3 regions of the Shewanella sp. DNRA4 genome follow, and region 1 is predicted to be linked to each of the others. Evidence: predicted binding sites of a transcription regulator. Region 1 holds the regulator's gene; each other region holds the start of a gene.
The links. Region 1 encodes LexA, which represses DNA repair genes until DNA is damaged. Its sites were predicted from a motif close to TACTGTATNNNNATACAGTA; they were not measured.
Positions count from the first base shown of each region.

Region 2: a site for LexA is predicted at 2,924-2,943, ahead of recA (recombinase RecA). Genes of this name have one in related genera too.
Region 3: a site for LexA is predicted at 1,502-1,521, ahead of recG (ATP-dependent DNA helicase RecG). Genes of this name have one in related genera too.

Region 1 is NZ_JABAIP010000004.1:114,605-120,008, forward strand. It holds gene plsB (glycerol-3-phosphate 1-O-acyltransferase PlsB) at 1-1,940, opposite strand, end outside; gene lexA (transcriptional repressor LexA) at 2,226-2,846, shown strand; gene HG547_RS05690 (SulA-like leucine-rich domain-containing protein) at 2,843-3,355, shown strand; gene coxB (cytochrome c oxidase subunit II) at 3,761-5,302, shown strand; gene ctaD (cytochrome c oxidase subunit I) at 5,312-5,404, shown strand, end outside.
Region 2 is NZ_JABAIP010000011.1:55,986-61,389, forward strand. It holds gene alaS (alanine--tRNA ligase) at 1-714, opposite strand, end outside; gene HG547_RS13195 (regulatory protein RecX) at 1,258-1,668, opposite strand; gene recA (recombinase RecA) at 1,743-2,816, opposite strand; gene mutS (DNA mismatch repair protein MutS) at 3,199-5,404, shown strand, end outside.
Region 3 is NZ_JABAIP010000013.1:50,965-56,368, forward strand. It holds gene HG547_RS14865 (GGDEF domain-containing protein) at 1-110, opposite strand, end outside; gene HG547_RS14870 (ABC transporter substrate-binding protein) at 124-1,182, opposite strand; gene recG (ATP-dependent DNA helicase RecG) at 1,538-3,613, shown strand; gene HG547_RS14880 (DUF3014 domain-containing protein) at 3,789-4,682, shown strand; gene HG547_RS14885 (beta-ketoacyl synthase chain length factor) at 5,049-5,404, shown strand, end outside.

The DNA of each region.
Region 1 (5,404 bases):
TCGTTCACTATCCCAAGGATTTGCGCTCTTGAAATCTGTTTATTATTGATTAAACAGCTGGCAATTAATGACGGAATAATAAATAAGTGAATGATATTATTACGATAGTATGTCATTGACGTCGCTTGTTTTTCATCAATTGACACTATCTCACCCAAAGGATCGGCGTTGATGGAGAACTTGTTCAGCTCTAATCCTTGTTGTACTAAGTGCTTACCATCACCTTCGGCAACCGACGTAAACGACGTGTAAGGCACACGCTTAAGCAGGGTCAGGTATAAATCTAACTGACGCTCGAGCAAACAACGCTCTAAGGCATTTTGCTCCGACGCCAACAACACTAAACTGGTCAAGGTAATAGAGCTGGCGGCAGCGGCGTCGTTAATCCGCGTCATCACCCGATTTGCTAACACGTTCACCGCTGGGGTTAACCAAGTCGGTTTTTGCTCAGGATCATCAGCCACTTCACTGCGCCAGTTTGGTGCCGTTTCATTCAAGAAGTTCTGCAATGTAATCGGCTCACCAAAGTTGACATAACCTTGGCCAAAATTACCTAATTTACGAATAGCACCAAAGACTTGCCATACAGATTCTTTCTGTTTTTTCTTACCGCTTAGCTCTTTGTGATAGGTCGCCACTTCCATCACGTGATCGTAGCCTAAATACACAGGCACTAAGGTGACTGGGCGTTCGATACCACGCAGCACACTGTTGATCGTCATAGCGATCATGCCCGTTTTAGGCGCCAATAGACGACCGGTACGAGAACGGCCACCTTCAGAGAAATACTCAACCGAATATCCCTTAGCAAACAGCTGATCGAGGTACTCACGGAACACGGCCGTATAAAGTTTGTTGCCGTTAAAACTACGGCGAATAAAGAAAGCCCCGCCACGGCGGAACAGCGGCCCCGCAGGCCAGAAGTTTAGGTTGATACCCGCAGCAATATGCGGTGGCACCATACCTTGGTAATACAGAATGTAAGATAACAGCAGGTAATCCATATGGCTGCGATGGCAGGGCACATACACAATCTCATGACCATCGTGGTGTAACTGCCGAATATGCTCGGCACCTTTGATGTTAATACCGCTGTAGAGCTTGTTCCATAACCACGTTAAAAAGCGCTCAGCAATACGTACGAGACTATCGGAATAATTCGCCGCAATTTCATCAAGATATTCAATTGCCGTTTCACGCGCTTGGGTTTCAGAAATCTTCTTGCTCGCGGCTTCTTCCTGAATCGCCTTACGTAAGGATTCAGATTTCAGCAAGGAATGGAATAACGCCTGACGATTAGGCAACACAGGCCCCGTCATCACCTTACGTTGGCGACGGAAATGCACTCTCGCTACTCGAGCCAATTTATGGGCAATGCCCATATCGGTACCATGTTCGTCGGCCATGTAACGCAGCGATACCGCATTAGAAAATTGCACAAAGTTGTGACGGCCCAAAAATAGGATCATCAAGCACTTACGTAACCAAGTAGGATTCTCGCGCTCAAGCACTGCCGCCTTCATGGTGTCGTCTTCTTTACCCGGAGTACGACCCCAATACAGACTCACAGGCACCAGCTGTATATCTAACTCTGGCTTTTCCTTATGGACGGCCAACAAACGCATAAAACATTCGAGGAATGGCTCATTGCTGGCGCGTTCACCAAATAAGGGCTTACGACCTTCAAGGCATACCACCCGTGGCGCCACAACGCCATTCACCACCAGCGGCTCGTAAGGGCTTGGCAAACCAAGTTTCGTGGTGATCTCGCTTAACGCAGCAATATCACTCAGGGATTCTGTTTTCATTACATAAGCAAGCGGTCTGGAGGCATCCAGATTCAGATCGGCAAAGGGATCCTGTGGCACAACAATAGTGTGCACTAAGTGCTTTTGGATCCAACGTAATGATTTCAACCAAAGAGAGTCTTGTTTAGGCATTATTCTTATGCAATGTAAGTACGTTCATTAGCCCCATAGAATACCAGATTATAGAGAATATACCCAAACAACCTAAAGATGCAGGATTCAGCTGCTGATTTTAATGACTTAGTAACGCACTTTAGGCAACGCCATTTATTGCTACCGTGCAAGTGGCATTCACCCCATAGATGACGATTACGGTTATTTGCAGATCTAGCTGACCAAGTTAAAAGTGGTTAATACTTGCACTACCAATAATACTGTATATACTAACAGTAACTGTATAGAAAAACAGGAAAGACCATGAGACCGTTGACGCCACGCCAAGCCGAAATTTTAGAGCTGATTAAACGTAATATTGCCGAGACTGGCATGCCACCCACTCGGGCCGAAATTGCCACCCGTTTGGGTTTTAAAAGTGCAAATGCCGCAGAAGAACACCTTAAGGCATTGGCGAAAAAAGGCTGCATCGAGATCATGCCTGGTACTTCCCGCGGGATCCGTCTCCCTGTAGAGGAAGAAGATAACCGCGAAACAGGCTTGCCACTTATCGGCCAAGTGGCAGCGGGTGAACCTATTCTCGCCCAAGAGCATGTCGAACAGTATTACCAAGTCGACCCCAGCATGTTCCACCCTGCTGCCGATTTCCTGCTGCGCGTAAAAGGCGACAGTATGAAGAATATCGGCATCCTTGAGGGTGACCTGCTTGCCGTTCATAAAGTACAACAAGCGCGCAATGGACAAGTTGTTGTTGCTCGCGTTGATGATGATGTAACCGTAAAACGCTTTGAAAAAAAAGGTAATTTAGTCTACCTACATGCCGAGAATGAAGACTATTCACCGATTAAAGTCGATTTGAGTTTCCAAAGTCTAACAATTGAAGGGCTCGCCGTAGGGGTGATCCGCAATGGAGATTGGCTATGAACAAACTATTAGGTAATGCCCCGCGTCACCCCGGTTTATGGCTCGATACGGTTCGAGATACAGAGACCGACTGGCAGCATACATCAATAGTCACTATGCCAACTCAGAGCCAAGGGCGCCAAGAGCTGACACAGCTGAGCAAACAACTTGCCCAACTGAGCCAACAGGGAAGATGGATAGTGCTCATCAACCCACCTAGTATTGGCTACAAGCAGCTATTAGCAAACGCAGGTGTGCGTATGGATCGCGTACTATTGGTTCACGCAAAAGATGAGGTCGAAACCCTTTGGGCGATGGAAAAAGCCTTAACCAGTGGCACATCTAGCGCAGTGATTACTTGGATTAACGCCCTAGATACTCGCGATAATCGTCGCCTACAAATTGTAGCAAAGAGCGCACGTGCAATGGGTATCGTGCTTGAAGGTTCAACGAATGACCAACCTTCTAGCACCAATCTCACCCAATCGACTAAATTTACTCAACCCGCATTTTTCAGCTCTGTTCATTAAAAATTTTTCATACCGTATTTAGCCTTGAAAGCCGCCTCACCTGTGAATGTGAGGCTTTTTTTTGGCAATTTTTCAGACAATTAGAAAAAGAAGTGATCTTGATCAATTTTTAAACAGCAAGTATGTTTGATTTAGGCGCACATGATATATGGCCTGTTTAGGCAGAAATATCGCGTTATTTTCGAATATCGCTCGCCCACAAAAATTGAGAATAATGGGTTTATTCAGCAGTATGTGCCAGTGTGGCTAATACCAGCAGTAACAATACTTGATCATAAGTAAGCCGCCAACGCACGTTGAAGTCAGAAACACTTTTTTGGGAACTGAAGAGTTTGCATAGAGTTGAGACTTACTGTGTTGCTCTTCTTTGTAGTTGCTATTTGCAATTAGCAGAGGAGAAGTCTTGTGAAGCAATGGTTGTATTGTTTACTCGTGGTGCTATTCGCCCCACCGTTGGCCGCAGCAGACATGCGGTTCAATATGACGCCTGGCGTAACAGAAATCAGTGGCAAGGTATACCACCTGCACATGACGATTCTGTATATCTGCTGCGCGATAGGCTTAGTGGTTTTTGGCGTGATGATTTATGCCATGATCAACCACAGAAAATCCAAGGGCGCGGTCGCGTCACACTTCCATGAGAGTACAAAAGTTGAAATCGCTTGGACGATAATTCCCTTTATCATTCTGATCTTAATGGCGATTCCGGCAACTAAAACTCTGATTGCCATGGAAGACCCCAGCAATGCCGATCTCACGGTAAAAGTCACAGGATCGCAATGGAAGTGGCATTACAGCTATTTCGATCAAGATATTGAGTTTTACAGTATCCTCGCCACACCAAGACCTCAAATCGAAGGTAGTGAGGCCAAGGGAGAGCACTACTTACTTGAGGTCGATAAGCCCCTTGTCCTGCCTGTAAATAGAAAAATCCGCTTTCTGATGACTTCTGAAGATGTTATCCATTCATGGTGGGTACCAGATTTTGCAGTGAAAAAAGATGCTAACCCAGGGTTTATCAACGAGGCGTGGACCCGTATCGATAAACCCGGCATTTACCGTGGCCAATGTGCCGAGCTTTGCGGTAAAGATCATGGATTTATGCCGATAGTGGTTCAGGCACTGCCCGAAGCCGAGTTCGATGCTTGGGTTGCAGAACAAAAACAAGCTGCCAATGCCGCAGCGCAAGCCGCACAAGCCGCCTTATCGCAAACACTGAGTAAAGAAGAGCTGATGACTCAGGGTGAGCAAGTTTACCTTGGTCACTGCGCAGCCTGCCATCAACCTAATGGCGAAGGTCTCAAAGGCGTATTCCCTCATCTCAAAGGCAGCCCCATAGCTACTGGGCCGCTGAGCGGTCATCTTGAAATCGTGCTCAATGGTAAAACGGGTACGGCCATGCAAGCCTTCAGTAAACAATTATCGCCCCAAGAAATTGCCGCCGTGATTACCTATGAGCGTAATGCGTGGGGCAATAACACGGGGGATGCGGTGCAAGCCAAAGACGTTGATGCCCATAAATCCGGTGGCACCAATAGCGAACCAGTAGCAACGACTCAGCCCCCCTCAACCACCGATGCGCCCAAAGCGGCGACAGAGCCCGCCGCCAGTGTCGACCCCGCGAGTCTTCCCACGCTTAGCCATGATGAACTGATGGCCGAAGGGGAAAAAACCTATGCCACGATTTGCGCCGCCTGCCACCAGCTAACGGGTGCTGGTATGCCTCCCGCCTTCCCCGCCCTTGCTGGTAGCGTTATTGCAACAGGCCCGGTCGCCAATCACATCGATATAGTGATGCACGGTAAACCGGGCACGGCGATGCAGGCATTTGGCACACAACTCACGCCACAACAGCTTGCCGCCATCATTACCTATGAGCGCAATGCGTGGGGCAACAATACCGGCAATACAGTGCAACCCGCTGATATTGCACGCCATGGACAGTAGGGGATTAAGATGAGCACACTGACTCAAGATCAAATTGCCGCCCATGATGAACACCATCACGGTGCACCTAAAGGCATCATGCGCTGGTTACTCACCACCAAC
Region 2 (5,404 bases), on a different contig from region 1:
CCCCATACCAGTATCGACAGAGGGTTTTGGCAGCGGTAACATTTCACCAGATGCTTGGCGATTGTATTGCATGAATACGATGTTCCAAATTTCGATGAAACGGTCGCCATCTTCCTCTGGGCTACCAGGACGTCCACCCCAAATGTGGTCGCCGTGATCATAGAAAATTTCGGTACAAGGGCCACAAGGACCAGTATCGCCCATTTGCCAGAAGTTATCTGAAGCGTATGGCGCGCCCTTGTTATCGCCGATGCGAATGATGTTTTCAGCAGCAACACCAATCTTTTTATTCCAAATTTCAAAGGCTTCATCATCTGTTTGATAAACAGTTACACACAGACGCTCCTTTGGTAGCTTCAATACTTCAGTCAGGAAGGTCCAACCAAAACGAATCGCATCTTCTTTGAAGTAATCACCAAAGCTGAAATTACCCAGCATTTCGAAGAAAGTATGGTGACGCGCGGTGTAACCAACGTTATCTAAATCGTTGTGTTTACCACCCGCACGGACGCAGCGTTGGGCAGTGGTCGCACGTGTATAGCTACGTTTGTCCATGCCAAGAAACACGTCCTTGAACTGGTTCATACCGGCGTTGGTGAATAAAAGCGTGGGATCATTGCCTGGTACAAGAGAACTACTGTCCACAACTTGGTGACCATTGCTGCGGAAAAATTCGAGGAAAGCACTTCTAAGCGCTGCTGTCGTTTGATACATGAAATCGTCCTGAATTGGGTAAGCATGACCAGCTACACCATAAGGTAGCCGTATTTCTATTTGCCCAGCATTATAAGCAGACTGAAGAAAGACGACCAGCCTTGAATAGCGATATCGCGCTTCGGAGTCTAATATTTTCGATGAGTTTTCATCTAATACAGGGCTTATCACAACAACCCAAGGTGAAAGTGGTGAAAAAGGACTAATTCTGCGAGGGAGATGAACTGAGTTAAGAATGATAAGCACAAACTGACCAGGGCAAGTTTATATGATTACATTAGGGGGTGTTGACGTTTCGAGATTAAATTTTGTTAGTTCTGGCAAGTTCGTGCTCGCGAAACGAGGAATGATGTGTAGTTATTCTACTCAAATGACTAGTGACAAAGAGCAAAGGCTTGCCAGACGAACACTTCAGGCAGCATTTGGCTGGCTTTTATGCAAGGCAAAGTCAGTGCAGTGTAGTTATTCTACATAAACGGACGATAACGCGGCAGAAAAGCCAGCCAAACTGCTGCAAAAATAACCCTGACACGTCAACACGCCCTAGTCATCATTATCTTCCAAAGGATCATAATCTAAGGCATAGGTGACTTGTTCGTAATTAAAGCCTTGGCTCAGTAAAAACCGTACTCGTTTGGCTTTTTCTTTTGCAATTTGCTCGCGGGATAGTGAGCCTTTTACTTCAAGCACTTTAGGGACCGTATACTTTTTGATGGCTTTCGCTTTTGCCAACTCAAACCAATCATGCTCATTTGCAGATAAGGCAGCTTCGATACAATCTTTAGTCAGCCCCTTTTGAGCAATAGCTTGACGAATGCGTATTGGTCCATGACCACGGGCAATGTGGCTTCGAACGAGAAGCTCGGCATAGCGCTTATCATTGATAAATCCTGACGCTTCACAATCATCAAGCACAGGATCGATATCAGCGACCTCAAAGCCTTTTTCGAGCAGTTTTGTGCGGATTTCTTGGCGGGAATAATCGCGGCGCGCTAACAGCGCGACCGCAATTTGACGGGCAGACTGGCTCAGAATACTTCGCCTGTTTCTAAATCAATATTCCCCTCGATATTATCATCATCGGATGCTGATGATGCCAGTGCACTTGGGTTACTCAATAATAACTCACGCAATGTCTTATCGATTTCAGCGGCAATGGCTGGGTTTTCAGTCAAATATTTACCCGCATTGGCACGGCCTTGACCAATTTTATCGCCCTTGTAGCTATACCAAGCACCAGCTTTCTCAATCAGTTTATGGGCTACCCCTAAATCGACTAACTCGCCAGTACGGTTGATACCTTGACCGTAAAGGATTTGAAACTCAGCTTGCTTAAATGGTGCAGCCACTTTGTTTTTAACCACTTTGACACGAGTCTCGTTACCAACCACTTCATCGCCTTCTTTGATAGCACCAGTACGGCGAATATCTAAACGAACAGAAGCATAGAATTTCAGAGCATTACCACCCGTTGTGGTTTCTGGGTTACCAAACATCACACCAATCTTCATACGAATTTGGTTGATGAAGATTAACAGTGTATTCGATTGCTTGAGGTTACCCGCTAACTTACGCATCGCTTGGCTCATCATACGCGCCGCTAAGCCCATATGTGAGTCACCGATTTCGCCCTCAATTTCTGCCTTGGGTGTTAATGCCGCGACCGAGTCAACGATGATCACATCTACCGCGCCAGAACGGGTTAACGCATCACAGATCTCAAGAGCTTGTTCACCGGTATCGGGTTGTGAACACAATAAGTTATCAATATCTACGCCTAACTTTTTCGCGTAGATAGGATCGAGAGCGTGCTCAGCATCGATAAAGGCACAGGTTTTACCTTCGCGCTGAGCAGCTGCAATCACTTCTAATGTCAGAGTTGTCTTACCTGATGATTCAGGGCCATAAATCTCAACAATACGGCCCATTGGTAGGCCGCCCGCACCGAGGGCAACGTCAAGGGAAAGAGAACCAGTAGAAATGGTCTCAACATCCATAGAGCGGTCTTCGCCCAGCTTCATGATGGAGCCTTTACCAAATTGCTTCTCAATTTGGCTCAATACCGCAGCAAGTGCTTTCTCTTTGTTTGGATCGACCTTCATTCCTGTTCCCTCATCTAGACAGCATCAGTACTGTCAAAAGTGATATTCAATTTAATAAAGCGGGTGATCAAAAAGCGAGGCTCTTTGTCGTAATCTGCTGACTAGTATACTGTACAATCATACAGTATCAATACCTGTGAATGAATTATTTTTATACCTGAAAATTTTCCCGTTTAGACAAGCTTTTACCCACCCATACTGCAGATTTATCAAGATATCAGTGAATATCCACGCTTTGAGGATCAATTTTCTGTAAATTGTTGCTAAGATTGGCGCCAATTGATTTTAGACAGTAATAGTGTAAATCAACTGATTTTATCTCCCATTACTGTATGACTTTATTCCCTATTTCAGGGCCGGCATAGCGGACGATAACGATTTAATGAATCCTATAGATACCGATGATTTAGAAAAAAATACCCCGATGATGCGTCAATATTTGACCATGAAAGCAGAGCATCACGACATGCTGCTGTTTTATCGTATGGGTGACTTCTATGAACTCTTCTATGATGACGCCAAACGAGCCTCTGAATTATTGGGCATTTCCCTTACGGCCCGAGGCAAAAGTGGTGGCGACCCGATCCCGATGGCGGGTATCCCTTACCATGCAGTTGAAGGCTATCTCGCAAAATTGGTTCAAATTGGCCAATCGGTTGCGATTTGTGAACAAATTGGCGATCCTGCCACCTCAAAAGGTCCGGTTGAGCGTAAAGTCGTACGCATTGTCACCCCAGGAACCTTAACCGATGAAGCGCTATTGCAGGAGCGGCAAGACAATCTGTTGGCCGCGGTTTATCAAGGCAAAGTGGGCTTTGGCTATGCGACTCTTGATGTGTCTTCTGGCCGTTTCGTGATTGCCGAATTAGAAACGAAGGAGTCCCTCGAAGCCGAATTGCAACGTACGAATCCGGTCGAAATTCTTTATAGCGAAGATTTTGGTGCACTTGAGTTATTGCATCATTTTAAAGGCAAACGTCGCCGCCCTGAGTGGGAATTTGATTACGATACCAGTATCAAACTGCTGTTGGCCCAGTTTGGCACTAAGGATTTACACGGTTTCGGCATAACCGATGCTCGCCTATCGCTGCAAGCGGCAGGCTGCTTGATGCAGTACGTAAAAGACACCCAGCGCACCGCCTTGCCCCATATCAATGCTATTACCCGTTTTAATCAAACCGATACGATTGTCTTGGATGCGGCAACGCGCCGCAACCTCGAGCTGACACAAAATTTGAGTGGTGGTCGGGATAACACCCTAGCAGCCGTGCTCGACAATACTGCCACAGCCATGGGCAGCCGTATGTTACAACGCTGGATCCATCAGCCGTTGAGGGACCATGCACAGATTTTTGCTCGCCAAACTGCGGTCAATGAGTTGCTCGCGACCGCGGCCCATGAGTCATTGCATGAGCAGCTTAAAGCCCTAGGTGATATCGAACGTATCATGGCAAGACTGGCGCTTCGTACCGCTCGTCCACGGGATTTTGCCCGACTACGCCAAGCATTAAACCTATTGCCTCAATTGCAGCAATCATTAGGACAGTTAAGTGCCCCCCATACAGTGAAACTAGGCCAACTCTTAGGCGAGTTTCCAGAAGAGCAACAACTGCTTGAGCGCGCTATTGTCGATAACCCGCCCATGCTTATCCGTGATGGCGGCGTAATCCGTGAAGGCTACAATGCCGAATTAGACGAATGGCGTGGCTTAAGTGAAGGTGCCAGCGATTATCTAGTACAACTCGAAGCGCGGGAAAAAGAACGCACTGGCATTGCTACGCTGAAGGTAGGCTACAACCGAGTCCATGGTTACTACATTGAAGTCAGCCGTCTGCAATCACAGCAAGTGCCATTAAATTACCAACGCCGTCAAACCCTTAAGAATATGGAGCGTTATATCACGCCCGAGCTTAAGGAATATGAAGAAAAAGTGCTGTCGAGCCAAGGTAAGGCCCTCGCACTTGAAAAACAACTGTGGGACGAATTGTTTGATTTAATCCTCCCCAAGTTGCATGAGCTACAAGCCTTTGCTAGAGCAGCCGCCGAACTCGATGTGCTCAGTAACTTTGCCGAACGTGCCGAAACCTTAGGCTATACCTGCCCAGAACTGAGCAGCGAAATCGGAGTAAAAATTGAGGCGGGTCGTCACCCTGTGGTTGAGCGTGTGAGTCAAACGCCTTTTATCGCCAACCCTGTCACTCTGCACAATCAACGCCGGATGTTGATTGTTACAGGTCCAAACATGGGCGGTAAATCGACCTATATGCGTCAAGTTGCACTGATCACACTAATGGCACACATTGGCAGCTTTGTGCCAGCTGATCGCGCCATTATTGGTCCTATCGATCGAATTTTTACCCGTATTGGTGCCTCAGACGATCTCGCCTCAGGCCGTTCAACCTTTATGGTGGAAATGACTGAAACGGCCAATATTCTCCATAATGCCACTGCGCAGAGTTTAGTCTTGATGGATGAAATTGGTCGCGGCACATCAACCTACGATGGCCTGTCATTAGCCTGGTCTGCGGCTGAGTATTTAGCACAGCAAGTCGGCGCAATGACGCTGTTTGCGACCCATTATTTCGAGT
Region 3 (5,404 bases), on a different contig from region 1:
TGATAATTCCACACTAACTGCACCAGCATGGTCAGGACAGCAAAAAATGAGCTCACCCCAATAATAGTGAGCGTCATTCTATGACTGATGGAATGATTACGATGCTTCATGAATACCTATTAATTACTGTTGTGATAACTTATCCACTATTTGTGTCTTAAAAATCCCAGCCCAATCCCTTGCAACTAACTTCTGATAAAAAGCTGAATCGGGATTAAGTACCCTAAAGAGTTCTATATCCTTATAGGAGGAATAACGTTGGGTCTCTTGGTATTGTTTGAGCTGAATTAACCCTAAAGCACCCGCTAAAAAATGCCCACCTCCAAGAGCACTCACTTTACGTTCTTGGCAGAGCGACAAAATCTCAGGGGAAGTATTAATCGAACTGACCAGTACATCACGTCCAGGTTCAAGGCCCTTTTCACGGAGTGCTTTTACCACTCCGATAGCCATTTTATCGTTCGCCGTCCAGATTAAGGTTAAATCCGGATAACGGCTGAGCAAGGTTAATGTTTGATCATAAGCAATATCTTCACGCCATTGACCATATACTGTTTGAGTAACAATAACATTGGGTTGCATAAAGAAATAATCATTAGCGCCTTGAGTTCTTAACACTGATGCGGGCGTAGATTTATCGCCCGAGATTAATAAAACCTTAGCCTTTTTATTTTCTAAACGACTTAGCAAATTTTTAGCGGTATCAGCACCAATAGCATAGTTATCTGGGATAATCGCTGGTAATAAATAAGTTTGCCAATGTGGATCTGCCAATAAGTGTTCTCGCTCGGCGACAGAAATATCATTTAAAATCAATTGAACATATATGGGATATTGATAAAGCATCTGCAACATTTTTATCGCAGACTGCTTCTCATTCACTAAAATAATATGAGTAGGAAGTGATGGCTGAGATTTTAATAACGTTTCTAATTGAGCAATCATTTTAAAGTGATTGCGATCTGAATGTATGATTTGCAAATTAATATCAAGCTTTGATGAAGCCACCTGCATTAATTTATCGACATCACCCCAAAAGCTATCCGTAACCGCGCCTGGATTAAAAAAAACCACATCCAATTTAGCCCACGCAGGCAAAGCAAAACACAGTATGCCTATCCATAAACAACGTAAACATAATAGATGCAAAGGCGAGTACTCCTCGACCGTGTTTCCCCGCATGTGATCCATCACAGAGGTCACTTTATTATTATCGATTCACAACCTTGTTACCGCATAATTACCAAAACAACTCAATGGCAACCAACACTTCGATTAAACCACAAAATAACAAAAAGTGTACTTTATAATAAAGAATATTAATTTTTGCTCCTGTTTTAAGCTCGAAATTATAGAATATTCATTTAATATTAATAAGATAACTCGACGCATAAGATAAGAGGCCATTTTTAATTCCAATATTGCTCATTCAGCCTCTTTACATAGCGCACTTAACCACAGTCAATCCCTCAAGATTGCCTTACGTTTATTCTCTGTTAGTATATGTATAAATTCACAGTGATTGAGTGCTAACGACTTGCAGCAATTGGATCTTGTTCCGATCACCGAACTCAAGGGCGTCGCCAAAAGAGTCGCGGAAAAACTCGCCAAACTCGGCATCACAACAGTACAAGATCTGCTGTTTCACTTGCCCCTGCGCTACGAAGACCGCACGCAAATCTATCCCATCGCCGCACTCATGCCCGGAAATTACGGCACCATTGAGGCCGAAATCCAGTCGACTCAAATCCTTCAAGGCCGTAAACGCATGCTCGTCTGCAATGTGCGTGACGATACTGGCAGCATGAGCCTGCGCTTTTTTAACTTTTCAATGGCGCAGCGCAATGCGATGCAAAATGGATTAATGATCCGTGCCTATGGCGAAATTCGTCGCGGAAGTCATCAAGCGGAAATCGTGCACCCCGAATATAAAATCGTCTATCCGGGTGAGGATATTCACCTAAGCGATACACTTACGCCGATTTATCCCACCACCGAGGGCTTAAAACAGGCGAGTTGGATTAAGCTCACCGAACAGGCGCTTGAATTATTAGAAGATGGCGGCTTGACCGAGTTATTACCCGCCCATTTGCAGCCAAACAACATGAGCCTAAAACAGGCGCTGCAAACCCTGCATCGCCCCCATGCGGGGATTTCACAATTTGATTTAGAACTTGGTCAACACCCCGCGCAGCAGCGACTGGTGCAGGAAGAATTACTCGCCCACAACCTGAGCATGCTGCGCCTTAGGCAACGCAGTAACCTCGACGCCGCCGTGACCATGCATGCCACAGGGCAATTACTAAACCCTTTTCTCGCCTCACTGCCCTTTAAACCCACAGGCGCGCAGCAACGTGTCGTTGCCGAAATAGGTAAAGATTTAGCACAACCGCACCCCATGATGCGCTTAGTGCAAGGGGATGTCGGCTCAGGCAAAACCTTAGTCGCCGCCCTCGCCGCCCTTCAAGCGATTGAAAACGGCTATCAAGTGGCTATGATGGCGCCCACCGAATTACTCGCCGAGCAGCATGCAGCTAACTTTGCCGCGTGGTTTGAACCTCTTGGATTAAAAGTCGGTTGGCTTGCGGGTAAGCTTAAAGGTAAAGCTCGGGCGCAATCCTTAGCGGATATTGAATCTGGCGCCGCACAAATGGTGATCGGCACCCACGCCATTTTTCAGCAGCAGGTTATCTTCCACAGGCTCGCCTTGATCATCATCGACGAGCAGCACCGATTTGGTGTCCACCAGCGGATGGGACTCAGGGAAAAAGGTATCAATCAAGGGTTTCATCCCCATCAGTTGATTATGACGGCAACCCCGATCCCACGGACGTTAGCCATGACAGCCTACGCCGATTTAGACACCTCGATTATCGATGAGTTACCCCCTGGGCGCACACCCGTCACCACAGTCGCCATACCCGATTCGCGCCGTAATGAAGTACTCGAGCGCGTCCGCAACAGCGTGATCACGGACAAGCGCCAAGCCTATTGGGTCTGTACCTTGATTGAAGAATCCGAAGTCCTCGAGTGCCAGGCCGCCGAAGATACTGCCGAAGAATTACGACTATCGCTGCCGGAGCTGACCATAGGTTTAGTACACGGCAGGATGAAAAGTGCTGAAAAGCAACAAATTATGACTGACTTTAAAGCGGGAACCATCAACTTATTGGTGGCAACCACAGTAATTGAGGTCGGCGTCGATGTCCCTAACTCTAGCCTGATGATAATCGAAAACCCCGAACGATTGGGACTTGCCCAGTTGCATCAACTGCGAGGACGAGTAGGGCGCGGTGCCGTAGCCAGTCATTGTGTGTTACTCTACAAGGCGCCACTGAGTCAAACCGCAAGTCAGCGGTTGAATGTCCTGCGGCAGAGTAATGATGGTTTTGTTATCGCACAGAAAGACTTAGAGATCCGTGGTCCCGGTGAAGTGTTAGGCACTAAACAGACTGGGCTAGCCGAACTTAAGATAGCTGATTTAGTTAGAGATCAAGCGCTTATACCACATATCCAAAAGCTTGCGAATCATGTGATGTCGCAAGCACCCGATGCGGTTGATGCCATTATTCATCGTTGGCTTGGGCATAGGCAACAATATGTTCAAGCGTAAACCTTAAGCTAACCCCTTCAAGGTAAAATAAATTCAACCTGTTCAGCTAACCGCTATGGACAAGCGCGTGTAAACTTGCAAAATGGACTTGCAACCTAAAAGGCGGCACTTGCACTTTAATGTTAGCTGCATGATATTCACCACATTACCTTGACACTGAAGCGAAGGATGTAAAATGCAAGTTAATCAAGATGATAGAATTACACCTCAAGAGACCTCGTCTAGCAGTAATCGCTTTGCATTGATTGCGATTGTGCTCGTCATCCTGCTCTCTGCGGCAGGTTATTACTACTATAGTAAAGATGACTCACCCAAACTCATTCCTAATGCACCGATAGTACTACCAGAGCCGCCATCGTCAGAACCGCTTACTCTGGAAACAAACCCTGAGCCTGAAACCACTCCAGTGGAAAACGTAACACCACAAACGACCTCGACAGAAACTGACTCAACCACCACCGTTGAGCCTCAAGCGCCCGTAGAAACGGTGCCAAACTTGCCTGAGAGTGATGCTTTTGTGCATCAAAAAGCACTGGCACTTATCAGTAATAATGTCGTAGGTTCATCCTTAGTCACACAAGATTTGATCCGTCAGTTTGTAGTCTTCGTGGATAATTTGGCGCAGGGCGAATTGACCCGCAAAGTCAGCCCAATTAAGGGCCCTGAAAAACTCTTTACCGTGGCGGAAATCACTAACAAAGTGTATTTAAATCCAGAGAGTTACCACAGATACGATGCCTACGCGACCGTCATTGCCAATATGGATGAGCAAAGCTTAATGCACACCTACAAGCAACTCACGCCGCTATTTGATGAAGCCTTCGCTGAACTGGGTTATAGCAACGCCAAATTCAATGACAGAATGCTACAAGCAATTAAGGTGATGCTCGCAGCGCCAATTATTGAAGAACCCATTGAGCTGAGTTCAATTAGCGTCAACTATCGCTTCGTTGATCCCAATTTGGAAGCCTTACCTAGTGCCCAAAAACTGCTTGTTCGTATGGGACCAGAGAACACTCGTAAAGTGAAAGCTGCACTGCGTAAAATGGAAAGCCAACTCGCACAATAGATTGATATTCAATCAATAGTGACATTATTAATAATAAACAGGCGCCTCAAGCGTCTGTTTATTATTGATATCAAAGCCTGTTCAACTGAGGTTAAGCCACTTAGTCTACACTCCCTGTCTTTATCCCGTTCTGAAAACTATGTTAGCCAACAGTGACAAAGCAAAATCTCATTGCATTTTATTAACCTTGCATATGCAAATGACTTCATTAAAACTAAGGACTTAGTGTAGAATGTGCCGTTCAATAAATGGGGGAATTGTGTTCGTTCATCCAACGAGCAAATAGCGATAAGCCAGTCAATTCATTAATGTTTTCGCTTAGTTAGGGATAACTAAGACAGCTTTAAATAGTGTCGAGGCAAAGTAGTGCAACTCAGATTCAGCATCCTCTCTTGGGGGGCGTGGGCTCCAAACTATCAGCAGCATGATGACTGGCAAACTTGGTGCAAGCACTCGGCTGAAACGACCAAAGAGGCTTCACCCACTGACAGCATATCTCCGGCGCTTCCCCAAGTGCCAGCCATGCAGCGCAGGCGCTTTAGTCGTTTAACAAAAATGATGTTGGATGTGAGTTTTCAATGCGATGCTCCGCCTAACTGCCGTTCGATATTTGCTTCTCGCCACGGCGAGCTGCACCGTACTATTGGTCTACTCGAAGATATTATTCAAAAACAACCGCTTTCGCCCTTAGGTTTTAGTCAGTCGGTGCACAACACTGGCAG